Regions from separate parts of the Microbulbifer sp. ABM4_008 genome, predicted to be linked through region 1. Evidence: predicted binding sites of a transcription regulator. Region 1 holds the regulator's gene; the other holds the start of a gene.
What was found. Region 1 encodes LexA, which represses DNA repair genes until DNA is damaged. Its sites were predicted from a motif close to ACTGTNTNTANANACAGT; they were not measured.
Positions count from the first base shown of each region.

Region 2: the regulator LexA is predicted to act here: its motif matches at 2,293-2,310, upstream of recN (DNA repair protein RecN).

Region 1 is NZ_CM149970.1:1,799,649-1,804,980, reverse strand. Features, by position in the region: gene nagZ (beta-N-acetylhexosaminidase) at 1-831, opposite strand, end outside; gene ACYX4J_RS07915 (TetR/AcrR family transcriptional regulator) at 865-1,494, opposite strand; gene ACYX4J_RS07910 (LOG family protein) at 1,778-2,416, opposite strand; gene lexA (transcriptional repressor LexA) at 2,577-3,182, shown strand; gene ACYX4J_RS07900 (hypothetical protein) at 3,246-3,503, opposite strand; gene ACYX4J_RS07895 (DUF6586 family protein) at 3,858-4,349, opposite strand; gene topA (type I DNA topoisomerase) at 4,353-5,332, opposite strand, start outside.
Region 2 is NZ_CM149970.1:647,563-652,894, reverse strand. Features, by position in the region: gene dnaK (molecular chaperone DnaK) at 1-1,384, opposite strand, end outside; gene grpE (nucleotide exchange factor GrpE) at 1,508-2,128, opposite strand; gene recN (DNA repair protein RecN) at 2,357-4,024, shown strand; gene ACYX4J_RS02810 (1-acyl-sn-glycerol-3-phosphate acyltransferase) at 4,305-4,904, shown strand; gene fur (ferric iron uptake transcriptional regulator) at 4,955-5,332, opposite strand, start outside.

The DNA of each region.
Region 1 (5,332 bases):
GATACCCATATCACAACCGGCTTCCAGGGCTGCGCGAATCCTATCGCCATAGCCTCCGGCCGCACCCGCCCCCTCCATAGACAGATCATCACTAAAAATCACTCCATTGAATCCCAGCTGTCGCCGCAATACATCCTGCAGCCAATAGCGGGAGAATCCCACCGGCTGGCTATCAATGTTGATGAAGTGGATATGGGCCGGCATCACCGCAGTAAGTTCCTGGGTTCCAATACAATCGATAAACGGAAGTGCATCGGTTGCCAAGACCTGATCCAACGAGCGCTTATCCTCTGGCAACTCCACATGACTGTCTTCCAGCACGTGGCCATGCCCCGGAAAATGCTTGCCTGTCGTGGCCATTCCCGCTTCGCGCATCCCTTGGATAAAGGGGCGAGCCAGTGCGGTTAATTGGGCGGGGTCGGGACAAAAACTCCGATCGCCGATCACCCTGCTGTGACTGTCATCCGCATCCAAAACCGGCGCGAAGCTAAAATCCACTCCTACAGCCAGCAACTCTGCGGCCAGCAGCCACCCCACATCCTGCAACTGCTCGTTACTGGCGACAGCACTGAGAGCCTGCATTGAGGGTATTCGCGTAAAGTCATCGCGAAACCGCTGAACCCTGCCACCCTCCTGATCTACCGCTAGCAGGATCTCTGGTCGCACCGCACGGATGGAGTTAACCAATTGGATAAGCTGCTGGCGATCCCGATAGTTTCTCGCAAAAAAGATCAGCCCGCCCACCATCGGATGCCGAAGTAACTCACAGTCTTCCTCGGTGAGTTCAAGCCCCTCGATATCCACCATGACCGGTCCGGGTGGTAAAGACATATTAAGTTCCTTATCGATTTAAGAGTGCGCCCACTAATTATCAACCTTCAACATGGCCGAAGCAGCGGGTACCAATCGCTCAAGAGTCTGGGTCAGGGTACTGTCAGAACCGAAATCCTCCCGCAGGATAGCCTCAATCGCATCGTGGCTCGACAGTGTGAAAATGGTCGCTCCCAGCATAAAGTAGAGGCGCCAATAGAAAGTTTCTGGGTCCAAGCCCGGTAACGCTTCAGCCAGCAGTCCGGCAAAACGGCGGTAAGTATCCCCGTATCGAGATACGATAAATCGACGCAAATGCCCCTGGAACTGGGTATAGGCCAACCCTAAAAGACGCATAAATCGCTGTGGATCCTTTCCCTCCAGCCCAAGGCTTCCCAACCCAACTCGATACAGGCATTCGATCAGCTCCTCCACCCCCAGGGGCTGCCCCAGGGCAATACGGCGATCAAGCTCTTCTTCCAGAGCGTTAGTGAAAGGCGTTAAAAAGCGTTCAAATACCGCCTGTATCAATTCTTTCTTGGAGCCGAAATGGTAGTTAACTGCCGCCAGATTAACCCCGGCCGTGCTCGTAATTGTTCTCAATGAGGTTTCAGGAAAACCCCGTTCGGCAAACAGCACTTCCGCTGCATCGAGTATCCGGCTGACCGTATCTATCTGGCTCATAAGTATCAAACCACCATTTAAAACATACGTTTAATCGACGCCAGAGTAGCACATTCTCGTTGATCTAGAGCCCGCCAGCTAAGCTCTCCACTCAGCAAGGTACAAGAGTAAAAATAACAGGGAAAAGTATGTCAGGCGGTAAGATCAATACTGCTGGAGTTGATCTCCCGCCAACTTGAGCAAGTACGCCACCCCACCAGCCGACATAGCCTTTTAGTCCGGGGGCAGCTTTAACAAAAATAACTTTGAAAATTTTTTCGGTATTTTAAGATCACCCGAATAATTATTCTTTCACCTGCATATATTTCATAATCAGGGCCGCAGCCTCCTCCACACTATCAACGATATGAAAAAGGTCGAGATCACTGGCATCGATACAATCGCGCTCTAACACTGTATCTACCAACCAATCGTACAACCCACTCCAGTAACGCTTACCTACCAACACAATTGGGAAACGCCGCACTTTCTGCGTTTGCACCAAGGTAAGAGCTTCAAACAACTCATCCAACGTGCCGTAGCCACCGGGAAGTCCAACGAATCCAAGTGCGTGTTTTACAAACATAAATTTCCGTACAAAAAAATATCGGAAGTTCAAACTGATGTCCTGATATGGATTTGCCGCCTGTTCAAAAGGCAGTTCTATGTTTAGCCCAATTGATGCGCCGGGCTGCCCGAAAGCCCCTCGGTTACAAGCCTCCATCAGCCCCGGCCCACCACCGGTAATCACGGGGATCCCTTCAGCCGCGAGCAACTCTCCCAACTTTACCCCCTGCTGATATTCAGGACTATCCTCTGTAAATCTCGCCCCTCCAAACACTGTCACTGCACCACCTAAGGCTATCAGCCGCTCTATCCCATCTACCAATTCAGACTGAATACGAAGCACTCTCCAGGCTTCCGGCATTTTTGCATCCAACATTATTTTTCCCTCTTTGTCAGTTCCTTCAACGCTTTCTTCTCTCCTTGCTTTCTCCATCAATGTAGCAGCTCACAAAGACTAAAACCTGAGGATTGCGCGAACAATAAATCTGTATATAATTCCAGCAACTGTATATAAATACAGAAAACTAGGTAAATCTATGACCAATCTCACCGCTCGTCAGTCCCAGGTTCTCGACCTGATCAAGTCCTACCTGGATGAAACAGGCTACCCGCCAACGCGGGCAGAAATTGCCCAGGAGCTCGGCTTCCGCTCACCCAATGCCGCCGAGGAACACCTGAAAGCGCTCGCCAGAAAAGGCGCCATTGAGATGGTTGCCGGCGCTTCCCGAGGCATTCGAATTCCGGATCACCAATCCGGCTTGCCGATTGTGGGTAGAGTAGCTGCGGGGAATCCCATACTCGCCAGCGAACATATTGAAGATTATTGCGACTTGCCCGCGAGCTTCTTCCATCCCCCCGCAGATTATTTGTTGAGGGTACACGGTATGAGTATGCGAGATGCGGGCATTCTCGATGGAGACTTGCTGGCAGTGCAAAAGACCGAGCAGGTGCGCAATGGCCAAATCGTGGTTGCCCGTATCGATGATGAAGTCACTGTGAAGCGCTTTCGCCGCAAGGGAAATCAGGCAACCGTTCAGTTGCTACCTGAAAATGATGACTTTGAGTTAATTCAAGTCGATATGAGAGATAAGAACTTTGTGATTGAGGGATTAGCCGTAGGGGTTATTCGCCAAACGCCTTAAGCCCCTAAAAACGACAACAGCGGCCATTGGCCGCTGTTGATAAGACTCGAACTAACGCTGATGTTAGTGAATAGTATGATTTACCGGCATTAAATCATCTTCTTCCTCGAAGTAACCAGCCTCAAGATCGTCTAGATTTTGTACGGCTTCAATGCCCGCTTCCAACATAGCCCTTGCCACAGCAACCTTGTTCTTGCGCAGAAACTGAAGGCTTTCTGCAGAAAAAGAAATGCTTACCAAAGGGTCCTCTTTATGGCCAGCACGACGCAAAGCTACATCGCCATTAGCCAGCTCGATTATTTCAAAAGTTTCGGAGGACATTCGCTTTTCCTTCACGGCACAACAGTTTGCGCCCAGTGTACCACAGGCTTGCGATAAGTTTCATTCATCCAATTTGAGGGCTTCTGGCTCCTGACTTTCGAGGCAGTCTATTACCAGTACGCTATATCAAAGAATTACCTAAACCACTCAAGAGATCACAAGAGAAAAGTGAATTGCTTTGCACGTTGCACCTGTTGCGGGTTATGTCGAGTGGGCCACAACTACTCTATTGTGACTCACTCAAAGGACAGCGGACTTTCCCGCAGAGGTGCGCCTAATATCAACAACCTTCAAAATTCGCAGGAATATTACGAATCTATTCAGAAGTTCACCGAGGTCGAGTAAGCGTATTAGTTAACACTCATCCAAGTGAGCGCGCTGCCTCACCACCAACTCACTCAGAGAACGATGCCACTGAAGCAATAACTCTTTGGACAAAGGTGCAAACTCGGGCTTGGCAACTTCGTTGTGTAGCGGGATTAAATTAACCTGTTGCTGTTTTTCATCAGCACCCACAGATATTTTCTGCTGCTCTTCCCAGGCGTAAAGCATATGGGATAACCAACTCTGCGGATCGCCGACCAGGCCGGACAGCTCATTGGCCTCCGCACTAGCCCTACCCTGAACGCCCAGCGCATCAATGATCAACTGCGGAGACTCCGGTTCAAATCCCAGCTGAAGCTGGGCGGCCTGCTCTGCAAGAAAAGCCCGATAGGCCTTGCACAACTGCATCAACGCTGCCTCTTCCAGCGCATCGCGCTGGAGAGGCAAGTCCCACGGCTGTTGCAGCAACAGCTGGCTCTTGCGTAGAGCCGAAGTGACATGAATCGTGTAAGAGTTACTCATTACCTACTTCTTTGCCGCTGTCTTTTTAGCTGCCGGTTTCTTGCGCTTGGCAGCAGTGCTCTTGGTGGAGGCCTCTACTTTCCAACCACCATCGCGATAAAAAGCACGCCAACCGGTCGCCTTGCCCTCTTCCTCAGATTGAACATATTGCTCCTGGGTTTTGCGGCTAAATCGAACTACGGTATCCCGCCCACTGTCATCTTGAGTCGGTGCAGAGAATAGGAAGCTGTATTTTGGATCGATCTCACTCTGGTGAGGCAGCAGCTCTTTAACCAGGGGCGCACGGGTCTCACGGTTTTTCGGGAACTGGCTGGCAGCCAGGAATAGACCCGAGGCACCATCGCGTAGGATATAGTGATCCTCCACTTTGATACAGGCCAATTCCGGCATGGGAACCGGATCCATTTTCGGTGGCGCCGGCTGCCCATTTTTCAGCAGCTTGCGGGTGTTTTTACAGTCTTCATTGGTACAGCCGAAGTACTTGCCAAAGCGACCAGACTTCAACTGCATATCACTGCCACACTTATCGCACTCAATAATGGGGCCGTCATAGCCTTTAATTTTAAAAGTGCCCTGCTCAATCTCGTAGCCATTGCAATCCGGGTTATTGCCACAGATATGCAATTTACGCTGCTCATCTAACAGGTAGCTATCCATAGCCGTGCCGCACTTGCCGCAGCGGCGCTTCTCCCGCAGCAACCTGGATTCAGCTTCCTCGTCCTTATCCGCATCGACCGCCTCATCACCAGAAACCAGGTTCATGGTATTGGTACAACGCTCTTTTGGCGGCAGTGCATATCCAGAGCACCCCAGGAATACACCGGTGGAGCCAGTGCGGATCTGCATATGGCGGCCACATTTGGTGCACTCGATATCCGTGTCTGTCGGCGTATTGCGACGCATACCTGCATCGGCAGACTGGGCTTTTTCCAGGCGCCCGGAAAAGTCCTGATAAAACTCATCGAGCAGTTGCTTCCAACCCT
Region 2 (5,332 bases), 1.2 Mb from region 1:
TATCGGCCAGGTCGAAACGACCCAGGGATTTGTTCTGTGCAGCCTGCTTGCGCTCACCCTGAACCACGTGAATAGTTACCGCAGTCTGGTTGTCATCCGCAGTGGAGAAAACCTGGGACTTCTTGGTGGGGATAGTGGTGTTCTTGTCGATCAGCGGAGTCGCAACGCCACCCATGGTTTCGATACCCAGGGTCAGCGGGGTTACGTCAAGCAGCAGTACGTCTTTAACGTCACCGGACAGTACGGCACCCTGGATAGCAGCGCCCATGGCAACGGCTTCGTCGGGGTTAACGTCTTTGCGCGGCTCTTTGCCGAAGAACTCGGTTACTTTCTGCTGAACCATTGGCATACGGGTCTGACCGCCTACCAGGATCACTTCGTCTACACCGGAAGCGGACAGGTCGGCGTCTTGCAGAGCGATTTTTACCGGCTCCAGGGAGCGGGTAACCAGCTCTTCTACCAGGCTTTCCAGCTTGGCGCGGGTCAGTTTAACCACCAAGTGCTTGGGACCAGTAGCGTCTGCAGTGATGTACGGCAGGTTGACTTCGGTCTGCTGGCTGGAGGACAGCTCGATCTTGGCTTTTTCTGCAGCTTCTTTCAGGCGCTGCATTGCCAGGGGGTCACCTTTCAGGTCGATGCCCTGGTCTTTCTTGAACTCGTCTGCGAGGTATTCGATCAGTCGCAGGTCGAAGTCTTCACCACCGAGGAAAGTGTCACCGTTGGTGGACAGTACTTCGAACTGCTTCTCGCCGTCTACGTCGGCAATTTCGATGATGGAGATATCGAAGGTACCACCACCCAGGTCGTATACCGCTACAGTGCGGTCACCGCCCTGCTTGTCCAGACCGTATGCCAGTGCAGCGGCAGTCGGCTCGTTGATAATACGCTTAACGTCCAGGCCCGCGATGCGGCCGGCGTCTTTAGTGGCCTGACGCTGGGAGTCGTTGAAGTAAGCCGGTACGGTAATTACTGCAGCTTCTACTTTCTCGCCGAGGAAGTCTTCCGCAGTCTTTTTCATTTTCTTCAGGACTTCGGCAGAGATCTGCGGCGGAGCTTTTTTATCGCCTTTCACTTCTACCCAAGCGTCGCCGTTGTCAGCTTCAGTGATGGTGTAAGGAACCATCTTGATATCTTTCTGGACAACGTCGTCTTTGAATTTACGGCCGATCAAACGCTTAACCGCAAACAGAGTATTTTGGGGATTGGTCACCGCCTGACGCTTGGCAGACTGACCTACCAGAATTTCGTTGTCGTCAGTGAAGGCAACAATAGAAGGTGTAGTGCGATCGCCTTCGGCGTTTTCGATTACACGCGCTTTGTCACCATCCAGTACCGCTACACAGCTGTTAGTGGTACCCAGGTCGATGCCGATAATTTTTCCCATCTGTAAAATCCTCTTTTGATGCGCGCTGCCAGCTATGTTCTGTTTACACCGCGCGAATAATTCTTGATGTCAGCTATATTGGTGCCGGCCGCTAAATTTCAAGGCCGCTTTACACTTCTGCCGTTACGGCGCTTTGCTGACCACCACCATGGCCGGGCGAACCAGGCGGCCATTGAGGCGATAACCTTTCTGAAACACATCCAGAACCGTGTTCGGCTCCACCTCGCCGTTGGGCACCTGGGTCATAGCCTGGTGCAGCTCTGGGTCGAAGGGCTCACCGGCCGGATCGACAACTTCCACAGCATTTTTCGTCAGGGTTTCAACGAAAGATTTGTGGGTCAGCTCGATACCTTCTACCAAGGCCTTGTTGGCTTCGTCGGCCGTATCGATCGTCGCCAGTGCACGCTCGAGGTTGTCCACTACAGGCAGCAAGTCCTGTAGCAACTTCTCTACCGCAAATTTGCGCGCGCGCTCGATATCCTGTTGCGCGCGGCGACGGGCGTTCTGCTCTTCCGCCTGGGCGCGCAGGGCCATATCCTTGTGCGCTGCCAGCTGCTCCTGCAACTTGATAATTTCCTCGTGCAGGGCATCGGCACCTTCGGCCTCTTCCCGCAGGGCTTCCTCGGCAAGTTCGCTTTCTATAGATGAAGGGTCTTCAATCTCTGCTGAAACGCCCTCGTCTGTAGCTGGTGCGTGCTCCGCCCCCTCTTTAATCTGATCTTCTTCGCTGCGCTCTCTGGCCACTGCTTTCTCCGTCGCGTCGACTCTGTCAGTAATGTGAGTTGAGCCCGTCTCTCGGGCACTGGAGCCTATATGGGGACATCCCCGCACAGTTCAAGTGGTTTTTCGCGCTAGCGCACATCCTCAGAGTAATGTGGCCCCGCCCCTATAGCTAACCGGGAACGAATACTGTATAAATAACCACTAATTGGGCCGGGCGCCCGCCGATTAGCAAGGACACAAGCGATCTCTATGCTGCTGCATCTGTCTATCAGCCAATTCACCCTGGTGGACCAACTGGAGTTGGAGTTTGGTCCCGGTACCAGCACCCTGACCGGCGAGACCGGCGCGGGTAAGTCAATCACCTTGGATGCCCTCGGCCTGGCGCTGGGCGGTCGCGGCAGCGCTGAGCTTGTGCGCACCGGCGCCAATCGCGCCGACATCAGCGCCACATTTGATATCGCCGAGCACCCCAGCGCCGCCAGCTGGCTCGAGTCCCAGGAGCTGGACGCCGGGCAGGAAGTCATTCTGCGCCGCACTATTGGCGCCGATGGCCGCTCCCGCGCCTATATCAACGGCCAACCGGTCACGCTATTGCAGCTACGCGCCCTCGGCGAGCAGCTAATTGATATCCACAGCCAGCACGAACACCAATCCCTGCTGAAGAAAGAAACACACCTGCGCCTGCTGGATGAATACGCCCAGGCCCAGGAACTCGCCGCAGAGACCCGCAGCCGCTTCAAAACCTGGCGGGATCACTATCGCCGCTATCGCACCCTGGCTGACAGCGCCGAGGAAGCCGAAGCCCGCCGCCATTTGCTGGAATACCAGCTTAAGGAGCTGGATCAACTTGGCTTGAGCGAAGGGGAAATAGAGTCCCTCGAGAGCGAACAGCAACAGCTGGCCAATGCCGGGGAAATCCTCAGTGGCAGCTACCAGTTGGCCGCTTTCTTGTCCGGCGGTGAAGGCGATATCGCCGAACAACTGCACCGCGCCCTGCAACTGCTGTCCTCCATGCCCGGACAGGCTCCGGCCTTAGTGGAAGTGGCACAGATGCTCGACAGCGCGCGCATCCAGGTAGATGAGGCCGCAGCCACCCTCTCCCGACATATCGATCGCTTCGAGATGGACCCGGAGCGACTCTCCGAGGTTGAAGACAGGCTCAGCGCCATCTACCAGGCGGCGCGCAAACACCGAGTCCAACCGCAGGAGCTGCCGGCTCTGCAGCAACAGTTACAGGCAGAGCTGGACGATATCGGCAGCCCAGATGCCCTGGATCGCCTTGCCGCAGATTGTGAACAACTGGAGAAGCAGTACAGAAAAGTTGCCGGCAAGCTCAGCAAACTGCGCAGTAAAGCGGCAACTTCGCTGGCGGAGGCCGTAAACGGCCAGCTGGCCGACCTGGCCATGCCTCACGCTCGAGTAGAGCTATCACTACAAGAGCTGGATACGCCCAATAGCCAGGGACTTGAAGAAGCGGAGATATTAATTTCCACCAACCCGGGCCAACCGCCTCGCCCCCTGGGCAAGATTGCCTCCGGCGGTGAACTCTCCCGGGTCAGTCTGGCAATCCAGGTGGTAACTGCGCAAACCTCCCGCACCCCCACCCTGGTATTCGACGAGGTGGATGTGGGTATCGGCGGTGCCACCGGTGATGTGGTGGGCCGCCTGCTGCGTCAACTGGGGGAAACCCGCAATGGCCGCAGCGGCCAGGTGATCTGTGTGACCCACTTGGCCCAGGTAGCGGCGCGAGCCCACCGCCAATACCTGGTGGAGAAGCACAGCGATGGCGAAAGTGTTTTTGTGGCACTGCGCGAACTCACCAACGGCGAGCGCCGCGAAGAAGTGGCGCGCATGCTCGGCGGCGCCCCCACCGCCCAATCCCTGGCTCATGCCGAGGAAATGCTGGAGAGAAATTAACTCTCCAACCCCTCTCTCGGGCTGGCTATGGAGTCAGCCCCACCTCCTTCATACGATTCCAGCGCCAAATGTCACCAAAGGGCAAAAATGGTGCATTTTGGTAAGCAATCTTATACCGTAGATCAATAAATGACCGCCACACAATCCGGTATACCACCCCTTTCGTCGGATATATGTGCCGATTTAGGACAAACGCACAAATATGACTGGGAGCGGCGGCTAAAGTCACCATATACTTGGCGGCTTATTTTTCGATGTATGAGTAGTCCCGGCCGAGGTTATGCAGAGAACGATTTTCAACACCCCTATTGTCACCCCAATCCTCCGCTTGGTTGCACGGGTGCTACTGAAGTTGCACGGCTGGCGTGTCAAAGCTGACGAGCAGTCTCTCAAACTAAAGCAGTACGTATTGATCGGCGCCCCCCATACCACTAACTGGGATGGCTATTACTTTATTCTCGCCGCACTCAAACTGAAGATGACCCCGCAGTGGATGGGCAAAGACAAGCTATTTACCTTCCCGCTGGGTGGCCCCATGCGCTGGTTCGGCGGTATCGCCGTAGACCGCAGCAAAGCCAACAACCTGGTGGATGCCACCGCCAGGCAGTTCAAACTGCGCAAAGAACTGGTTATCGCTATTCCCCCCGAGGGCACTCGCGGTTTGGCGGAACGTTGGAAGACCGGCTTTTACCATATCGCCCGCAACGCCAGGGTGCCGGTAGTGCTGGGCTATATCAGCTTCCCCAAAAAAGAAGTGGGCATAGGCCCGATAGCGCAATTCAGTGAAAACCTGGAAGCCGAGCTGTTGAAGCTCAAGGAATTTTACGCTGATAAAATTGGCAAGTTCCCAGAGCTTTACACCCCACCCTGCCAGTCGTAACACTCAGCGTAAGCATTTGAAGGGTGCGGTGAATACCGCACCCGGAAGAATCACTTCTCTTTTTCTGTCACATACAGAACCAGGCTGTGGCCAGTCAGCTCATAGCCGTGCTCTTCAGCGATCTGGCGCTGTAGCTCCTCAATCTCTTCATTGTGGAACTCGATAACCTTACCGGTATCGGTGCAGACCATATGGTCGTGGTGATCGCCTCGATCCAACTCAAATACAGAGTGGCCGCCATCGAAGTTGTGGCGCACAACCAGGCCCGCGCTCTCAAACTGGGTCAATACCCGGTACACAGTAGCTAGGCCGACATCCTCTCCCGCCTCCAGCAACAGCTTATAGACATCCTCAGCACTCAAATGCTGCTCACTAGTGCTTTCGAGCAATTGCAGAATCTTCACCCGCGGCAGAGTGACCTTGAGGCC